Regions from separate parts of the Viridibacillus sp. d25.2 genome, predicted to be linked through region 4. Evidence: riboswitches for the same ligand, from Rfam matches in the RefSeq annotation. Region 4 holds a riboswitch; each other region holds the start of a gene.
What was found. A riboswitch is a leader RNA that binds a small molecule or an ion and turns the genes downstream of it on or off. The one in region 4 is predicted to bind cobalamin.
Positions count from the first base shown of each region.

Region 1: it holds a riboswitch for cobalamin, as region 4 does, so the genes downstream of both, ACZLO7_RS12325 (FecCD family ABC transporter permease) here and ACZLO7_RS20165 (ABC transporter substrate-binding protein) in region 4, are expected to answer to the same signal.
Region 2: it holds a riboswitch for cobalamin, as region 4 does, so the genes downstream of both, nikA (nickel ABC transporter substrate-binding protein) here and ACZLO7_RS20165 (ABC transporter substrate-binding protein) in region 4, are expected to answer to the same signal.
Region 3: it holds a riboswitch for cobalamin, as region 4 does, so the genes downstream of both, ACZLO7_RS12660 (Ig-like domain-containing protein) here and ACZLO7_RS20165 (ABC transporter substrate-binding protein) in region 4, are expected to answer to the same signal.

Region 1 covers NZ_CM196652.1:2,454,401-2,458,044, forward strand. Annotated here, with positions in the region: gene ACZLO7_RS12315 (hypothetical protein) at 339-854, shown strand; gene ACZLO7_RS12320 (hypothetical protein) at 976-1,179, opposite strand; cobalamin riboswitch at 1,418-1,608, shown strand; gene ACZLO7_RS12325 (FecCD family ABC transporter permease) at 1,806-2,885, shown strand; gene ACZLO7_RS12330 (ABC transporter ATP-binding protein) at 2,882-3,644, shown strand, end outside.
Region 2 covers NZ_CM196652.1:3,083,032-3,086,675, reverse strand. Annotated here, with positions in the region: gene ACZLO7_RS15190 (oleate hydratase) at 1-1,538, opposite strand, end outside; cobalamin riboswitch at 1,886-2,072, shown strand; gene nikA (nickel ABC transporter substrate-binding protein) at 2,230-3,644, shown strand, end outside.
Region 3 covers NZ_CM196652.1:2,526,625-2,530,268, reverse strand. Annotated here, with positions in the region: gene panF (sodium/pantothenate symporter) at 1-390, shown strand, start outside; gene ACZLO7_RS12665 (transcriptional regulator) at 514-672, shown strand; cobalamin riboswitch at 1,049-1,241, shown strand; gene ACZLO7_RS12660 (Ig-like domain-containing protein) at 1,436-3,256, shown strand; gene ACZLO7_RS12655 (DUF4430 domain-containing protein) at 3,331-3,644, shown strand, end outside.
Region 4 covers NZ_CM196652.1:4,115,580-4,119,223, forward strand. Annotated here, with positions in the region: gene ACZLO7_RS20160 (FecCD family ABC transporter permease) at 1-304, opposite strand, end outside; gene ACZLO7_RS20165 (ABC transporter substrate-binding protein) at 301-1,248, opposite strand; cobalamin riboswitch at 1,378-1,566, opposite strand; gene argS (arginine--tRNA ligase) at 1,890-3,557, opposite strand; gene ACZLO7_RS20175 (YwiB family protein) at 3,557-3,644, opposite strand, start outside.

The DNA.
Region 1 (3,644 bases), 1.7 Mb from region 4:
GATGTCACGGAATCGGAAAGGAGTTCTTTATGCAAGCACAAAGCCGATTCCGGACACAATTATGCCGAGGCATAATTGATTATTTATTAAATGCAAAGCGGATGATAGGGAAGTTTTAGATAAATAATTATTATATTTAATATGGAAATAGAAAGATGAGTGGCTCTGGTCACTCATCTTTTATTTTATGATGAGAAAATGTTGATATTTTCTATTGAAAAATTATCAATGACAATGCATAAGTTGTGCTTTATTTAGATAAATTTAAACATAGCATTCATTTTATAAAATTTTTTAACCCGTGCATTATTAGAAGTGTAAAGAGGTGATATAAAATTATGATTAAGAAAACGATTATTCTTCTTTTTTTGCTAATTGTCATACTGTTATTACCAACATTATCAATAAAACCTACTATTAATTTTGATAATACCTACTATGCACAAAAGATTTCTGAAGCACTTGATACGAAGATAGAAAGCGGTGAGCTAATCCAATCTCTGAAAATCAAAAATGGGAAGACTTTTTTTTATTCGGATTCACAACTCAAAACAATTAGTATCTTTTACTTTGAAGATGGAGTACTTCATTATAACGGAAGCATGAATTATGAAGTTTGGAAGTGGAAGGACCACGAGGGTGATCCAATAGAGTGGATTTATCATGAATTAGAAAATGGTGAGAGTATCATATGGGGGATATCACTTTCAGATGAATCTATAAAAATAAACAAGAATGTAAGAATACAAGATTATATTCAAATAGATAATGGAGTAAACCTTTTTTTTACTAAAAACACACAAGCACTTCAATTACCTGTCGAAGTGAAATTAGAAAACAATCAAACTGAATAAAGAGAAGGCGTTTATACATTCATAGATAAATGAATAAACGCCTGTTTAGCTTGTTAATCATTTTACTGAAATATGTATTTAAAGTAGCATTGTATACTCTCACTAATTGTATTAAGTTTCTTTAATCTGTTGTACCAAGCAAATATAGAAAAAAACTAAATCCATAAAGAAGAATGGCAATTGTAGCTATTATATACATTATTATCTCGTAGAAAGTAAGCTTTCTTTCCCACCTAGTCTTCTTTAGTTGTCTAGAGTAAGCGATTGTTGATAGGAACAATAGTAATATTGCTAATTCTTTAATGTTTACTATTAGTTCATTCATAAGGAATTCGTGCCCCTTTTCTCCTCAATTGTTTTATTTTATACGTTTGATGAAATTGAAAGTAGTACCTATGTTTATGACCAGACTTTTAGTTATTTGAATATTTCTTCAGATTAGCTAGAATTTATATAATTCTATCAAATACTTTTATATACAATTTAATATGTTAAAAAAACAGAATAATATTTTACTTGTAAAAATATTCTAACTATACTACCATAATATTTGAGTTGCAAATTTAATAATTATGCCACTGGGTGCCTTTGTGTAAGCAAAGGGTAACAGGGAATCGGGTGTAAATCCCGAGTGGTCGCGCCACTGTAACCAAGGAGTTCTCTTTCATGATGTCACTTGATTGTATCAATCAGGGAAGACGAAAGAAGATGATGATATGGAAGCCAGGAGACCTACCTAGTGTGTTCCACCAAATTACCTTCGCTGAGAGGAGAGGTGTTCGAGAGATTAAAAGACTAATTTATTGTACTACTGCTATGTCTTTAAACCGATACTCGTAGTCCTATTCTTTGTCACAAGGAATAGGGCTTTTTTGTATTTTTTGGAGGAGGATTTTTTTATTGGAACAAGTATTGCCAGTTCACTCGTTGAAAAAAGGAAATAAAGATAATATTACGGACGAGCAGTTGAATGAGAGAAAGGCAAAGCGTCGTTTTCTATTGTTGTTACTTCTGCTTTTTTGTGCCCTTGTATTATCTGTTACATTTGCCCTGACTCTAGGACCAGTTAAGATGTCACCTATAACTGTTTGGAAAATCGCTCTATCTCACCTTCCTATTTTCGGTGATTACATAGATGTAAAATGGACCCAAGCACAAGAAAGAATTATTTGGGACATTCGTTTACCTCGAGTCTTACTTGGTGCTATAGTAGGCGCTGGATTATCTGTAGTTGGTGTAGTTATTCAAGCTTTAGTACGGAATTCACTTGCAGATCCTTATATTCTTGGCATATCTTCTGGTTCATCAGTTGCGGCAACGCTCGTTATCCTATTTGGGACGCTACCAGTTTTTGGTCAATACGCGCTATCTTTAGGTGCATTTACTGGTGCTATTATCGCAATGGTAGCCGTATATTTTTTAGCTCAAGTAGGCGGGAGAATTGAAACGACTAGACTCTTACTAGCAGGTGTGGCTATTTCGATGATTATGTCGGCTGTAACGAATTTCATTGTTACGCTCGCTCCAAAAGAATCCGGAATTCGCGGTGCAATGTTTTGGATGATGGGTAGTTTAGCAGGAGCCAAATGGGAGTATATAATGATTCCAACAGTTGTCGTATTTGTTGGTACAATTTATCTGCTGTTCAATGCCCACTCATTAAATATTTTATTAATGGGAGAAGAAGCAGCCGCAACACTTGGCGTAAATATTGACTCTTTTCGAAAAATACTAATAATTGTGTCGTCACTTCTTACTGGTACTGTTGTAGCTGTAAGTGGTTCTATAGGATTTATTGGATTGGTTGTTCCCCATGTTGTACGTTTACTCATTGGAACGGATCATAAACGAGTATTACCATTCAGTATTTTAATAGGAATGATTCTTGTCATTTGGTCTGATGTATGTGCTCGAATGTTACTTGCTCCTCAAGAGCTTCCAATAGGAGTTGTTACTGCATTATGCGGTGGGCCATTCTTTATCTGGCTTTTACGTCGGAGCTCATATTCGTTTGGAGGTAGAACTAAATGAGATTAACTTTGAAGGATGTTGCGTATTCAATACAAGATACAATGATAATCGAGGATATTTCCATTCAAATTAAAGCGAAGCAATTTGTAGGGCTTATTGGACCAAATGGCAGTGGGAAATCAACTCTCTTAAAAACAGCTTGTCGAATATTAAAACCTCATTCCGGATTAGTTCATTTAGATGAACAAAATTTATACGAACTTTCACCAAAACAAACAGCGAAAGAAATGTCAGTTGTTAGTCAAGAAACTTCTTTGACCTTCGATTTTAGCGTACAAGAAATGGTTTGGATGGGGCGCCATCCTCATAAGCGGCTCTTTCAGACTGATACCCAAGAAGACCGTATGATTGTCGAAACCTCTTTAAGACGTGTTGGAATGAATACCTTGAAAGAAAGAAGCTTCATGAGCTTATCAGGAGGAGAGAAGCAGCGAGTTCTTATTGCAAGGGCTCTTGCTCAAGAAGCAAACTTGATTGTTTTGGATGAGCCTACCAATCATTTAGACATACATCACCAACTGCAATTGTTGGACCTCGTTAAAAAACTGGATGTTACTATATTTGCTGCCATACACGATTTAAACTTAGCAGCTATGTTTTGTGATTATTTATATGTAATTCAAAATGGAAAGGTTGTCAGTTCAGGAACTCCTGAAACCGTATTAACGACTGTGCTAATTCGAGAAGTGTTTGGTGTTGAAACAGAAATAATGATTCATCCTATTACACATAAAACACATATCATTTTTTTAAACCATA
Region 2 (3,644 bases), 1.0 Mb from region 4:
CTTACTGAGTATTCAGTAGTGAATACAGTATCTCTTTCTGTTTCACTAAAATTACCCATGAAGGCTAAGTTAACAGATCCATTAGGGACAACTAAAGGACGATCTCCCATTGCTCTAGGCATGAAGTAAGATGTTATATAAGGCATGTAACAAGGAATTGTATTACAAGAATTTTGTGCTAAATCCGGTATTTCGTCTACAGGTACACCCATATGGTACAACCACTCTTGTGCTATCTCACTTCCAGAACATTCAGTAATACTCTTTTTAATAAAATCACCCGGTTTATTAGATAGTAAACCATAAATCCAAACTACTAATTGGTCTTTTGGTTGATCTTTAAAATGAGGTTGTCGGTTCAACGTATAGCTGAGCATCCAATTAGAATCTGTAGCAGTTACAATACCACCAGTAACTACCTTTCCAGCATATGGATCTCTTTTACTTATCTTTTCAATATATGGAGAAACTTTAGCATCCAATGTAGTTAGTGTTGCTGAAACAAACCAACTTTCTTCTGGAAGATCATCGCAGAACTTTTCTGGTCTACCAAACTCAAAGTCTTGAGAAGCGATGTTTTTCCAAAGTGACCAGCTTCCACCTAAATCAGTACTTATAGGGGCTGGCGTATTATTATCGCCGTATGTTGTACTCTCCGTAATACTACCATTTGTAACAAATACTAATTCATTTTCTGTTAGCTCAATATTCTTTTTCTCACCATTTTGTTTTAACACTAGAGTATGAGCAACCTTTTTGTCTCCAACTTTATCAACTAAAACATTCTCTACAACAGTATTAAATTGGAAATCAACATTATGGCTTTCTAAATATTTAATCATAGGAAGCACTAAAGATTCATACTGGTTATACTTTGTAAATTTCAAAGCAGATAAATCAGGTAATCCACCAATATGATGAATAAAACGTACAATGTAACGACGCATTTCCATTGCAGAATGCCATTTTTCAAAAGCAAACATCGTGGACCAATATAGCCAAAAATTCGATTCAAAGAATTCTTCAGAGAAAACATCCGTAATTTTTTTATCCTCTAATTTCTCTTCAGGAGTAAAAAATAATTTAATCATTTCTTCAGATGATTTATCAGATAATGTAAATTTTCCATCATCCTCAAGTCTTTCTCCTCTTTTTTCAATCAATCTACATTTAGAATAATTAGGATCTTCTTTATTTAACCAATAAAACTCATCTAAAACAGAAGCATTTTCAATTTCTAAAGATGGGATTGAACGAAATAAATCCCATAAGCATTCAAAATGATCTTCCATTTCTCGACCACCACGAATAATAAAACCTCTTGTCGGATTTAGAATACCATCAAGACTACCTCCTGAGATATCTAACTCTTCGAGAATATGAATATTTTCTCCTTTCATTTGGCCATCACGAATTAAAAAACATGCGGCTGAAAGTGAGGCTAGCCCCGAACCAATAAGATACGCTGACTTCTCATCAACACCCTTAGGTTTTTTAGGACGTGCGAAAGCTTCATAATTACCATTACTGTAATACATAATACCGCCTCCATAAATTATTATTCCGATATAGAATACCATAAATTTACATGATAACGGTAAGATAGGGAAAGAATTAACAAAATATTCAATTTTAAAGTTAAACTGTAGATATACATATCCATCTCATTTGACATAACAATTCATTGCATTTTTATTAAATTATTTATCGATATCTTTTAGTAGGGGGATTTACAGCCAGCAACGGTATGTGTAACTGCAACAAAACGTGCTAATTTGTTGTAAATCTTTTGAATAAAATTAAGACTTAAAATTGATATAGCTTTAAGTTGTAATAACGAATATACTTTATATTAGGAAAACTTTTTTATTTTGCACAAAAAATTACATATAGTATTGGAATAGGTGTGTTCGTTTATAACGAATACTTAATAGGGAAGTCGGTGGAAATCCGACATGGTCCCGCCGCTGTAAGGGTGAGTCTCATGCAAGTTAGTCACTGGATAATATCCGGGAAGACGCATGGAGGCGATGAACCTAAGTCAGAAGACCTGCCTGTTCTAAAAATGCTGATAAACCTACGGGAGATAGGGAGGTGTTAGAGTGCTAGGAGACAAATTTGTTCTGAAACTATAAGCATTGCTGACCTTTTTTATCGGGTTAGGAATGCTTTTTTGCATGCCAATATTTTATGCGTAGTAAAATTTTATAATTGAAGGTGAGAAAAGACATGTTATTCAAACGATCAAAACTATTAAGCCTTTTCTTTGTACTATTATTATTGTCCGTAATGGGTTGCAGCAATACTCCTAAGGGTTCAGAAAATACTTCACCTAAAGATAATGAGAAAGTTGTTACATTTTCTATGACCGGAGATATAGGCGATTTAAATCCACATACATATTTTCCAAATGAGTTTTTTTCACAGGCAATGGTATATGAGTCACTTGTGAATTACGGGAAGGGTGGGGAAATTCAACCTTGGTTAGCAAAGAGCTGGGATATTTCAAAAGACGGCAAAGAATATGTATTTCATCTGAGAAAAGATGTAGCGTTTTCTGATGGCTCGAAATTTAATGCGGCAATCGTTAAGAAGAATTTTGATACGATTTTAAATAATCATAAACAACATGAATGGGTAGAGTTAATTAACCAAATCAAAGATACAGCAGTAGTGGATGAATACACTTTTAAGCTTACTTTGAACAATTCTTATTATCCAACTTTACAAGAATTAACATACATAAGACCTTTAAGATTTGTTGGAGAAGCTGCTTTTCCTGACAGCCAAGATACATTTAAGGATGGTCTTAAATCTCAAATTGGTACAGGCCCATGGGTACTTAGCGAATATAAGAAAAATGAATATGCAGTATTCGATAGAAATGAAAAGTACTGGGGTACTAAACCAAAAGTAGATAAGGTTGTTGTTAAAGTCATTACTGACGGAGAATCTAGAGTATTAGCATTTGAGAAAAATGAACTTGATTTTATTTTTGGTAATGGGGTCATAAGTCAAGATTCATTTCAATTTTTAAAGGATACAGGGAAATATGAAACTAAGTTGTCAGATCCTACAGCTACAAGAACGCTGCTTTTTAACACAAATAAAGAGGCAACTAAAGACCATAAAGTACGTTTAGCGCTTAACTATGCATTTGATAAACAGGCTGTTATCGATAATATTTTTTATGGTCTGGAAAAAAAAGCAGATACATTGTTCCCGCCTGTATTGGATTACACAAAAATTGACATAGATCCATATGAGCATGACACAGCAAAAGCAGAGCAGTTATTAGATGAAGCAGGGTGGAAAAAAATAGAGGGTAAACCGTTTAGAGAAAAAGACGGAAAAGAACTACAGCTAGAATTCCTTTTTAATAGTACAGATAATATCCAAAAGTCGATCGCAGAATTTGTACAAGGCGATTTTAGAAAATTAGGAATTGATATTAAGTTGAATAGTCAGGAAACGAATGCTTTCTGGAAAACGGCATTCCAAGGTAATTACGACGTATTATTTACATCAACATGGGCCGTACCTTTTGATCCACATTCTTACTTAGCTTCAATTACAACAGATTCAGAAAATGGTGGTCCAGATTATACTGCTTTATTGGGGTTACCAGAGAAGAAAGAAATAGA
Region 3 (3,644 bases), 1.6 Mb from region 4:
TACTTAAACTATATTAAACCGACTGCATCAGATGCACAGATTAAAAAGGCAAGTTTCTATGTTACTACAATTATTGGAATAGCAGTGGTACTGGTAGCTCTTCGTCCACCGGATTTACTTGTTTGGCTGAACTTATTTGCTTTCGGTGGATTAGAATCTGTATTCTTATGGCCGGTTATATTTGGCCTCTACTGGAAAACAGGAAACAAATACGGTGCAATTTCATCAATGATTATAGGAATCTCATCTTATATCTACATTGATCAATTTATGCCAAGAGTATTAGGTATGCATACAGTTACAATACCAATTATTTTATCCTTAGTAGCATTTGTAGTAGTAAGTCTTGCGACTAAGAACAAAGTAAAGGCTAACTCATTGATTATTTAAAATGGAAACACCAAACTTTCAGAAGTATAGTTTGGTGTTTTTTTCTACCTAATTGACAGATAACTCTAACTGTTATATAATAATTTAAAATAACTAGATTGTTATATAACAGGGGGTAGTTACATGGAGATGTATAGAGAAGGCTATGAAACGTATTGTCTAGCTTGTGAAAATTATGGTATGGAGTCGATGAATTATTATCTTTACGTGAGAAACTTAACAGTAGAGCAGTTAAACGCATTTAACCAACATACGAAGGGAAGCGATGATTACGAAGTCTGATGCCATAGGAATTTTATAAAAACCCTACCAGTTGTTTATAACAGGTAGGGTTTTATTGTGTTTATCTTATTAAGCCACTATTTACTGTTTAATAACACTATAGATATTTGGCTATTTCGAACATTCGTTTAAAATTCGAACAGGAATATATAACCCCTTAACTGTGTTATGTACAGATGCAAAAGTATACAGGGGGCAATCCTTATATATTCTCTACTAAAATCAACGTATTCGAATTGATTATTAATTTTGAAGAAAATCAATAATCAAATTAAACAGAGCCTATTTTAAAAGGAAAAATCTGAATTTTACTAAAATATAAAAAATCAATTTACATTCCAAACCTTTTATGAAATACTTTAGATTAATAGACAATTAAATATTTTCTTATAAAAGTGCTTATGTTCATCATAAGCTAAAAGGGAAATCGGTTAAAATCCGGTGCAGCCCCGCTACTGTAAGTGTGGATGAAATTGTTGCAAACCACTGGCGCAAGTTAAATGTGTTGGGAAGGAACAAGAGTAAGGAGATACACAAGCCAGGAGACCTGCTTTTATAATGTAGTTTCAATTCTTCGAGGGGGAGATATGGAGCATCGAAAGCCTTTTTTTGTATCTCATTGTACATTTTTTCTGGTTTTTCGCCGTCCAAGTTCTCTTTACATTGTGTAAAGGGATATTTTTTTGCCCTTTTATACAAATCGATATCCTTTTGAAGTAAAAACTACTAATATTTAATAAAAAAAGAAGTGAGGGATTTCAACATGTACACAAGTAAATGGGTTAGAAAATGGATAGCACCTATCGGGATGGCAAGTTTATTAGCTTTATCACAACTTCCAGGAGAATTATCGACAGCTAACGCTGCTGAAAATACATCTGCAACAGTTCAAATAAAAGCAAAAGATGTCAGCTATAAAAATGTTCTAAATTCAACTGCAGCATTTTTACTACAACAAGTACCTAATCCATCGTTTGGTGATGAAGACTATGTGACAGATTTTGCTCGTGCTAGTGTGCCAGTACCTTCGAAATATTATGAAACGTACTATAATAACCTTGTTAAAGAAGTGAATAGTAAAAAGGGTAAAATTTCAGAAGACGTTGGTAAATATTCAAAAGTTATTATAGCTTTAACATCCATTAACAAAGATCCACGTAATGTGGGTGGATATGATTTAGTAAAATTAATGTATGATACATATTTGGCTACTGAACAAGCTGGAAAATTAACGAACGGAAACAAATTCCATTTACTATATGCTATTGATACAAAAAACTATGATTTATCTACTGAAGCGAAATATTCTAAAATTACTAGAACACAATTAGTGAATGATTTAGTAAAAGACCAACTTGAGGATGGCTCATTTGCTTGGGATCTAAAATGGGGTTCTGATAAAGACACAACATCAATGACTGCTACTGCCTTAGCCCCTTATACAAAGGATGACAAAGTAAAAGCAGCGGTTGAAAAAGCTAATGAGTATTTAGGGAAAGAATTAGGCAAACAAGGTGGATTCTACTCTGAGTGGGCAAAAGGTGATAGTCCAGAAACAGTGTCTCAATTCATCATTAACCTAACATCAAATAAAACGAATCCAAAAACTGACCCACGTTTCATCAAAGGTGATGGACACTGGGCTGTTTCAAACCTAGTGAGTTTTGTAGATAGTACTACAGGTGGTTTGAAAAGCGGTTTATCTTTAAAAATCCCTAATTTAATGTCTTCTGATCAAGGTTTACGTGCACTTGGTGCATATGAACGCTTAGAAGAAGGCAAAAACAGCATTTACAATATGTCAGATGCTGCAGAATCTATTAAATTCTACACAGTTGATATTGCTGCTCCTGTAATTGAAGCTGTTGGTGATAGCGAAACTGTTGTAAGAGGAAAATCAACAGCCAATGCCACTGTTTATATTTACAATAACAATAATCTATTGAATAAAGCTAAAGCAGATGCTAAAGGGAAATTCTCAGTTACGATTAAAAATCAAACAGTTGGTAGCAATATTATTGCAATCGCTGAAAATGCAGATGGTGTAAGAAGTAACAATGCTACAACAATTGTTAAAGACATCACAGCACCAGCAGTAGCTACAGCTAACAAAGTAAGTGATCAAACAACAATCGTAAAAGGTAAAGCTGAAGCAGGCGCGAAAGTTACGATTTATAATGGTTCTAAATCACTTACATCAACAACTGCGACGTCTAAAGGCACGTACTCATTAACAATCAAAAAACAAAAAGCTAATTCAACATTGAAAATTTATGTAACAGACGCAGCTAAAAATAAAAGTGCAGCATACACATTAAAAGTAGCTGATAAAACGGCTCCTAAAGCACCATCAGTTAAAAAAGTAACAAAATCAACTAGCGAAGTAACTGGTACAGCTGAAAAAAGTGCACTAGTGTATGTACTAAAAGGTAAAACGTTAATCGGTAAAGGAACAGTTAATAGTAAAGGTCAATTTACGGTGAAAATCAAAAATCAAAAAGCCAATACTAAATTAACTGTCTATGCAAAAAACAAAGCAGGTAATAAAAGTATATCTACAAAAGTAACTGTAAAAACAAAATAATTTGTAAGAAAAAGGAAGGGTGTTAGAGACTATCTCTAGCACCCTATTCCCATCTTTAAGAAGAGGTGCGCATTATGAAAAAAATAATACCTTTATGGTTTATGATGATACTCTCATTAATCATTATCACTGGTTGTAAAATTCAATCCGTTGAAGAGTATAATAATCAAACTGAGCAAGAACAAAGTGTTAAAGGTTCAAGTGATACTAAAGTAGAAGGCACTGGAGAAGAATCAACAAAGGAAGAGGTACAAAAGGATTCAACAAAAGATACTGATAAACCAAGTAACAAAGAAGATGAAAAAAATGATACAAAGCAAGATGAAAAGACAACTAACAAAGAGGTAGCCCAGAAAAAAGAGCAACCAACTAATACACATAAAACTGA
Region 4 (3,644 bases):
AGAGCGTCACCACAGCACCTACTGAGGCACCGGATGACACTCCTAACGTATACGGATCGGCGAGAGGATTCTTCAGCAATCCTTGGAAAGCAGCACCCGCAATTGCCAGTGAGGCTCCTACTAAACCTGCAAGCACAACACGCGGCATGCGTATTTTCCATAATATATTCGTCGCTGTTGGATCCGCTGCCGTATTCCATAACGTACTAATTGGTACTTTAACAGAACCAATTGATACACCTAGCCAAATGCTAACAATTAAAATCACAAAGGCTATGGTGTATCCTATAATGGTTTTCTTCACTCAAAAGCCTCTGGATATACTGCTTTTGCAATGCCCTCTAAGCCTTCAGCAAGACGAGGACCAGTTCGGCTTGTTAAGTTCACATCAACTTGAACAACTGCATCATTTTTTACAGCTGTAATACTATCGAAGCCTTGACGTTTTTTCACCTTTTCAACAATACCTTTTACATAGTTATAATTCACAATAATTGTATCTGGATTACGTTTTACAATTTCTTCAGGACTAATTTTTGGCCAACCTGTTAGATCTGCTGTAACGTTTTTAATATTAGCTAAGTCAAACATTTCTTGCATAAATGTATCTTTACCAACAGTGTAAATATCAGGTTCATCTTGTATTTCGACAAATGCTGTTTTTTGTTTTACGTCTTTTACTTTTGCTTGTACTTCTTTTACTTTTGCTTTCATATCATCAGTAATCTTCTTAGCCTCATCCGCTTTACCAGTAATGTGGCCTATTTGTTCAATTGTTTTATACGTTTCTTCAAAATTCACAGCGTTTTTTACAACAAAAACTTTCAATCCAGCATCACGTAATTGTTGGAGATCTGCTTCTGAAAGTGTTTCGTGTGCGAAAACAACGTCTGGATTTAAGCTAATAATTTTCTCAGCATCAAATTTCACACCGCCAATTTTTTCTTTTTTCGTTGCAGCTTCTGGGTAATCATCATTATCAGATACAGCTGTAATTTCCTTATCTAAACCTAATGCGAAAAGAATTTCTGTATTACTTGGTACCAAAGTAATAATGCTCTTTGGTGCTTCTGTAAATTTCACATCATTACCAAGTGCATCTGTCTCTGTTAATGGGTACCCTGCTACCTGTTGCTCTGTCGCTGACTCACTATTTTCCTTTTTCTTCGTATCTTCCGTTTGGCCACAGCCTACTAATACGCCTAGTGCTAAAAAGAACACTAAACAAAATTGCCATATTTTCTTCATTTGCATTTCCTCCTTGTTCATAAAAAAAATCTCTCGTTTTACGACGAGAGATACGATGACAGTGAATATATACATAGCAGTACTCATACTGCACTTTTACTGACACCATTTCTATCCGCGTAGTTCTAATTGGTAGTCTCCATGTTGGTAGGTCTCCTGGCTCGTGATTACAGCTTACCGCGCCTTCCCAAAGCCTATGCTTCAGTGGCAAATTACGACTTGCTCACACTTACAGTGGCGGGACCGCGTCGGATTTCCACCGACTTCCCTTTTCTCTTCACATAATCTAAGTAAAGAACCAACATGTATCACAATATACAATTTTTTTTATTACATCGTGTTCAATTATACAGAAAATTAAATACTTGTCCAAGTTGTTTCAAATAGGATTGGTGGAATTAGGAGAACTCCCTACTTGAAGTTGACTATTATTTTTGTTTTTTATTATTTATTTTAAAAGTAAAAGTGAATTGAATGATTTCAGCTATTTTATCCTTAATTTGAGCAATTTCATTTTTGCCTTAATCCTTTATTTAAATAAAAAGACTATTCCTCACAGAAATAGTAAGGAATAGTCTAATTTGAAAGCGTCAATTAACCCCCTACAGCATTTGCTGCATAAGAAGATAAATGGGCTTCAATTACATTTTTTCAGGTGCCGATACGCCAATTAGTTTTAGTGCATTTGCGATTGTTGTACGTACTGCTGTGATTAGAGCTAAACGAGCTTCTGAGCGCTCTTTGTTGTCAGCATCTAATACTTTTTCAGCATTGTAGAAGCTGTGGAAAGTTGCAGCTAGTTCTTGAATGTAGTTAGTAATACGGTGTGGTGTACGATTCTTTGCAGCATCCGCAACAACTTGTGGGAAGTCCCCTACTTTTTTCAAGACATCAATTTCTTTTTCTGCATTTAGAAGATTTAAATGTTCCTCAGAAGCAGCTAAGCCCTGTTCTTTCGCTTGGCGTAAAATTGAAGAAATACGAGCATGTGCATATTGTGCATAGTATACAGGGTTTTCGTTTGATTGCTTAACAGCTAAGTCAAGGTCAAAGTCCATATGAGAATCACCCGCACGCATTGCAAAGTTGTAACGTACCGCGTCTAAACCTACTTCTTCAACAAGTTCACGTAAAGTAACCGCGTTACCTGTACGCTTACTCATTTTCACTTTTTCGCCGTCTTTCATTAAGTTCACCATTTGGATGATTTCAACTTCTAAAGTATCTCGACCATACCCAAGTGCTTCAATTGCAGCTTTCATACGTGGGATATAACCATGGTGGTCAGCTCCCCAAATGTTGATTAGCTTCGTGAAACCACGTTGAATTTTATCTTCATGGTACGAAATATCAGGTGTTAAATATGTGTATGAACCATCATTCTTTATAAGTACTCGATCTTTGTCATCGCCAAATGTAGTAGAACGGAACCAAGTAGCGCCTTCTTCTTCAAATACATGGCCATTTGCACGTAATTTTTCTAGAGCAGTTTCAACTTTACCTGATTTATAAAGTGATGTCTCAGAATACCAAACGTCAAAGTCTACACGGAAGTTTGCTAAATCATTTTGTAATTTGCCAAGTTCTAATTTTAAGCCATGTTCACGGAAAAATTCAAAGCGGTCTTCATCTGATTTACTTAGGATAGAATCACCAAACTCAGCAGCTAGTTTACCTGCGATATCAATAATATCTTGTCCATGATAACCGTCTTCAGGCATAGTAGCTTCTAAGCCTAAAGCTTGTTTGTAGCGTGCTTCTAAAGATGCTGCTAAGTTATTGATTTGATTACCTGCATCATTGATGTAGTATTCACGTGAGATATCATATCCTGCAAAATCTAAAACGTTACATAGTGAATCTCCCACAGATGCTCCTCGGGCATGCCCTAAATGAAGGTCACCAGTTGGGTTAGCTGATACAAATTCCACTTGTACTTTTTCGTTGGCACCAGCTTGTGAACGTCCATATTCTGTACCTTGTGCTAAAACAGTTGTGATAACTTCTGCTAAATAGTCTTTACGTAGCACAATATTCATAAAGCCCGGACCTGCGATGTCGATTTTCTCGATAGCAGTACCTGTTGTATCAAGGTTTTCAATAATAGCTTCAGCGATCGCACGAGGTGGCTTTTTCGCTAATTTTGTAAGTTGCATAGCAATATTAGTTGCATAATCGCCATTTGCCTTATCCTTTGGTGTTTCTAAGTGTACGTTCAATGTTGATGTATCTTCTAAAAGACCTGCTTTAGTTACTGCTGCAAGAAGCGCTTCTTTAATCGCATGTTGCACTTGTTCTACTGCGTTCATTATTTTCCCTCCGAGTAATTAATTTCTAAAGTATAATCGCCTACTGATTGTCCACCAACGATTAGATCATAGTTTAAATAGAATCGT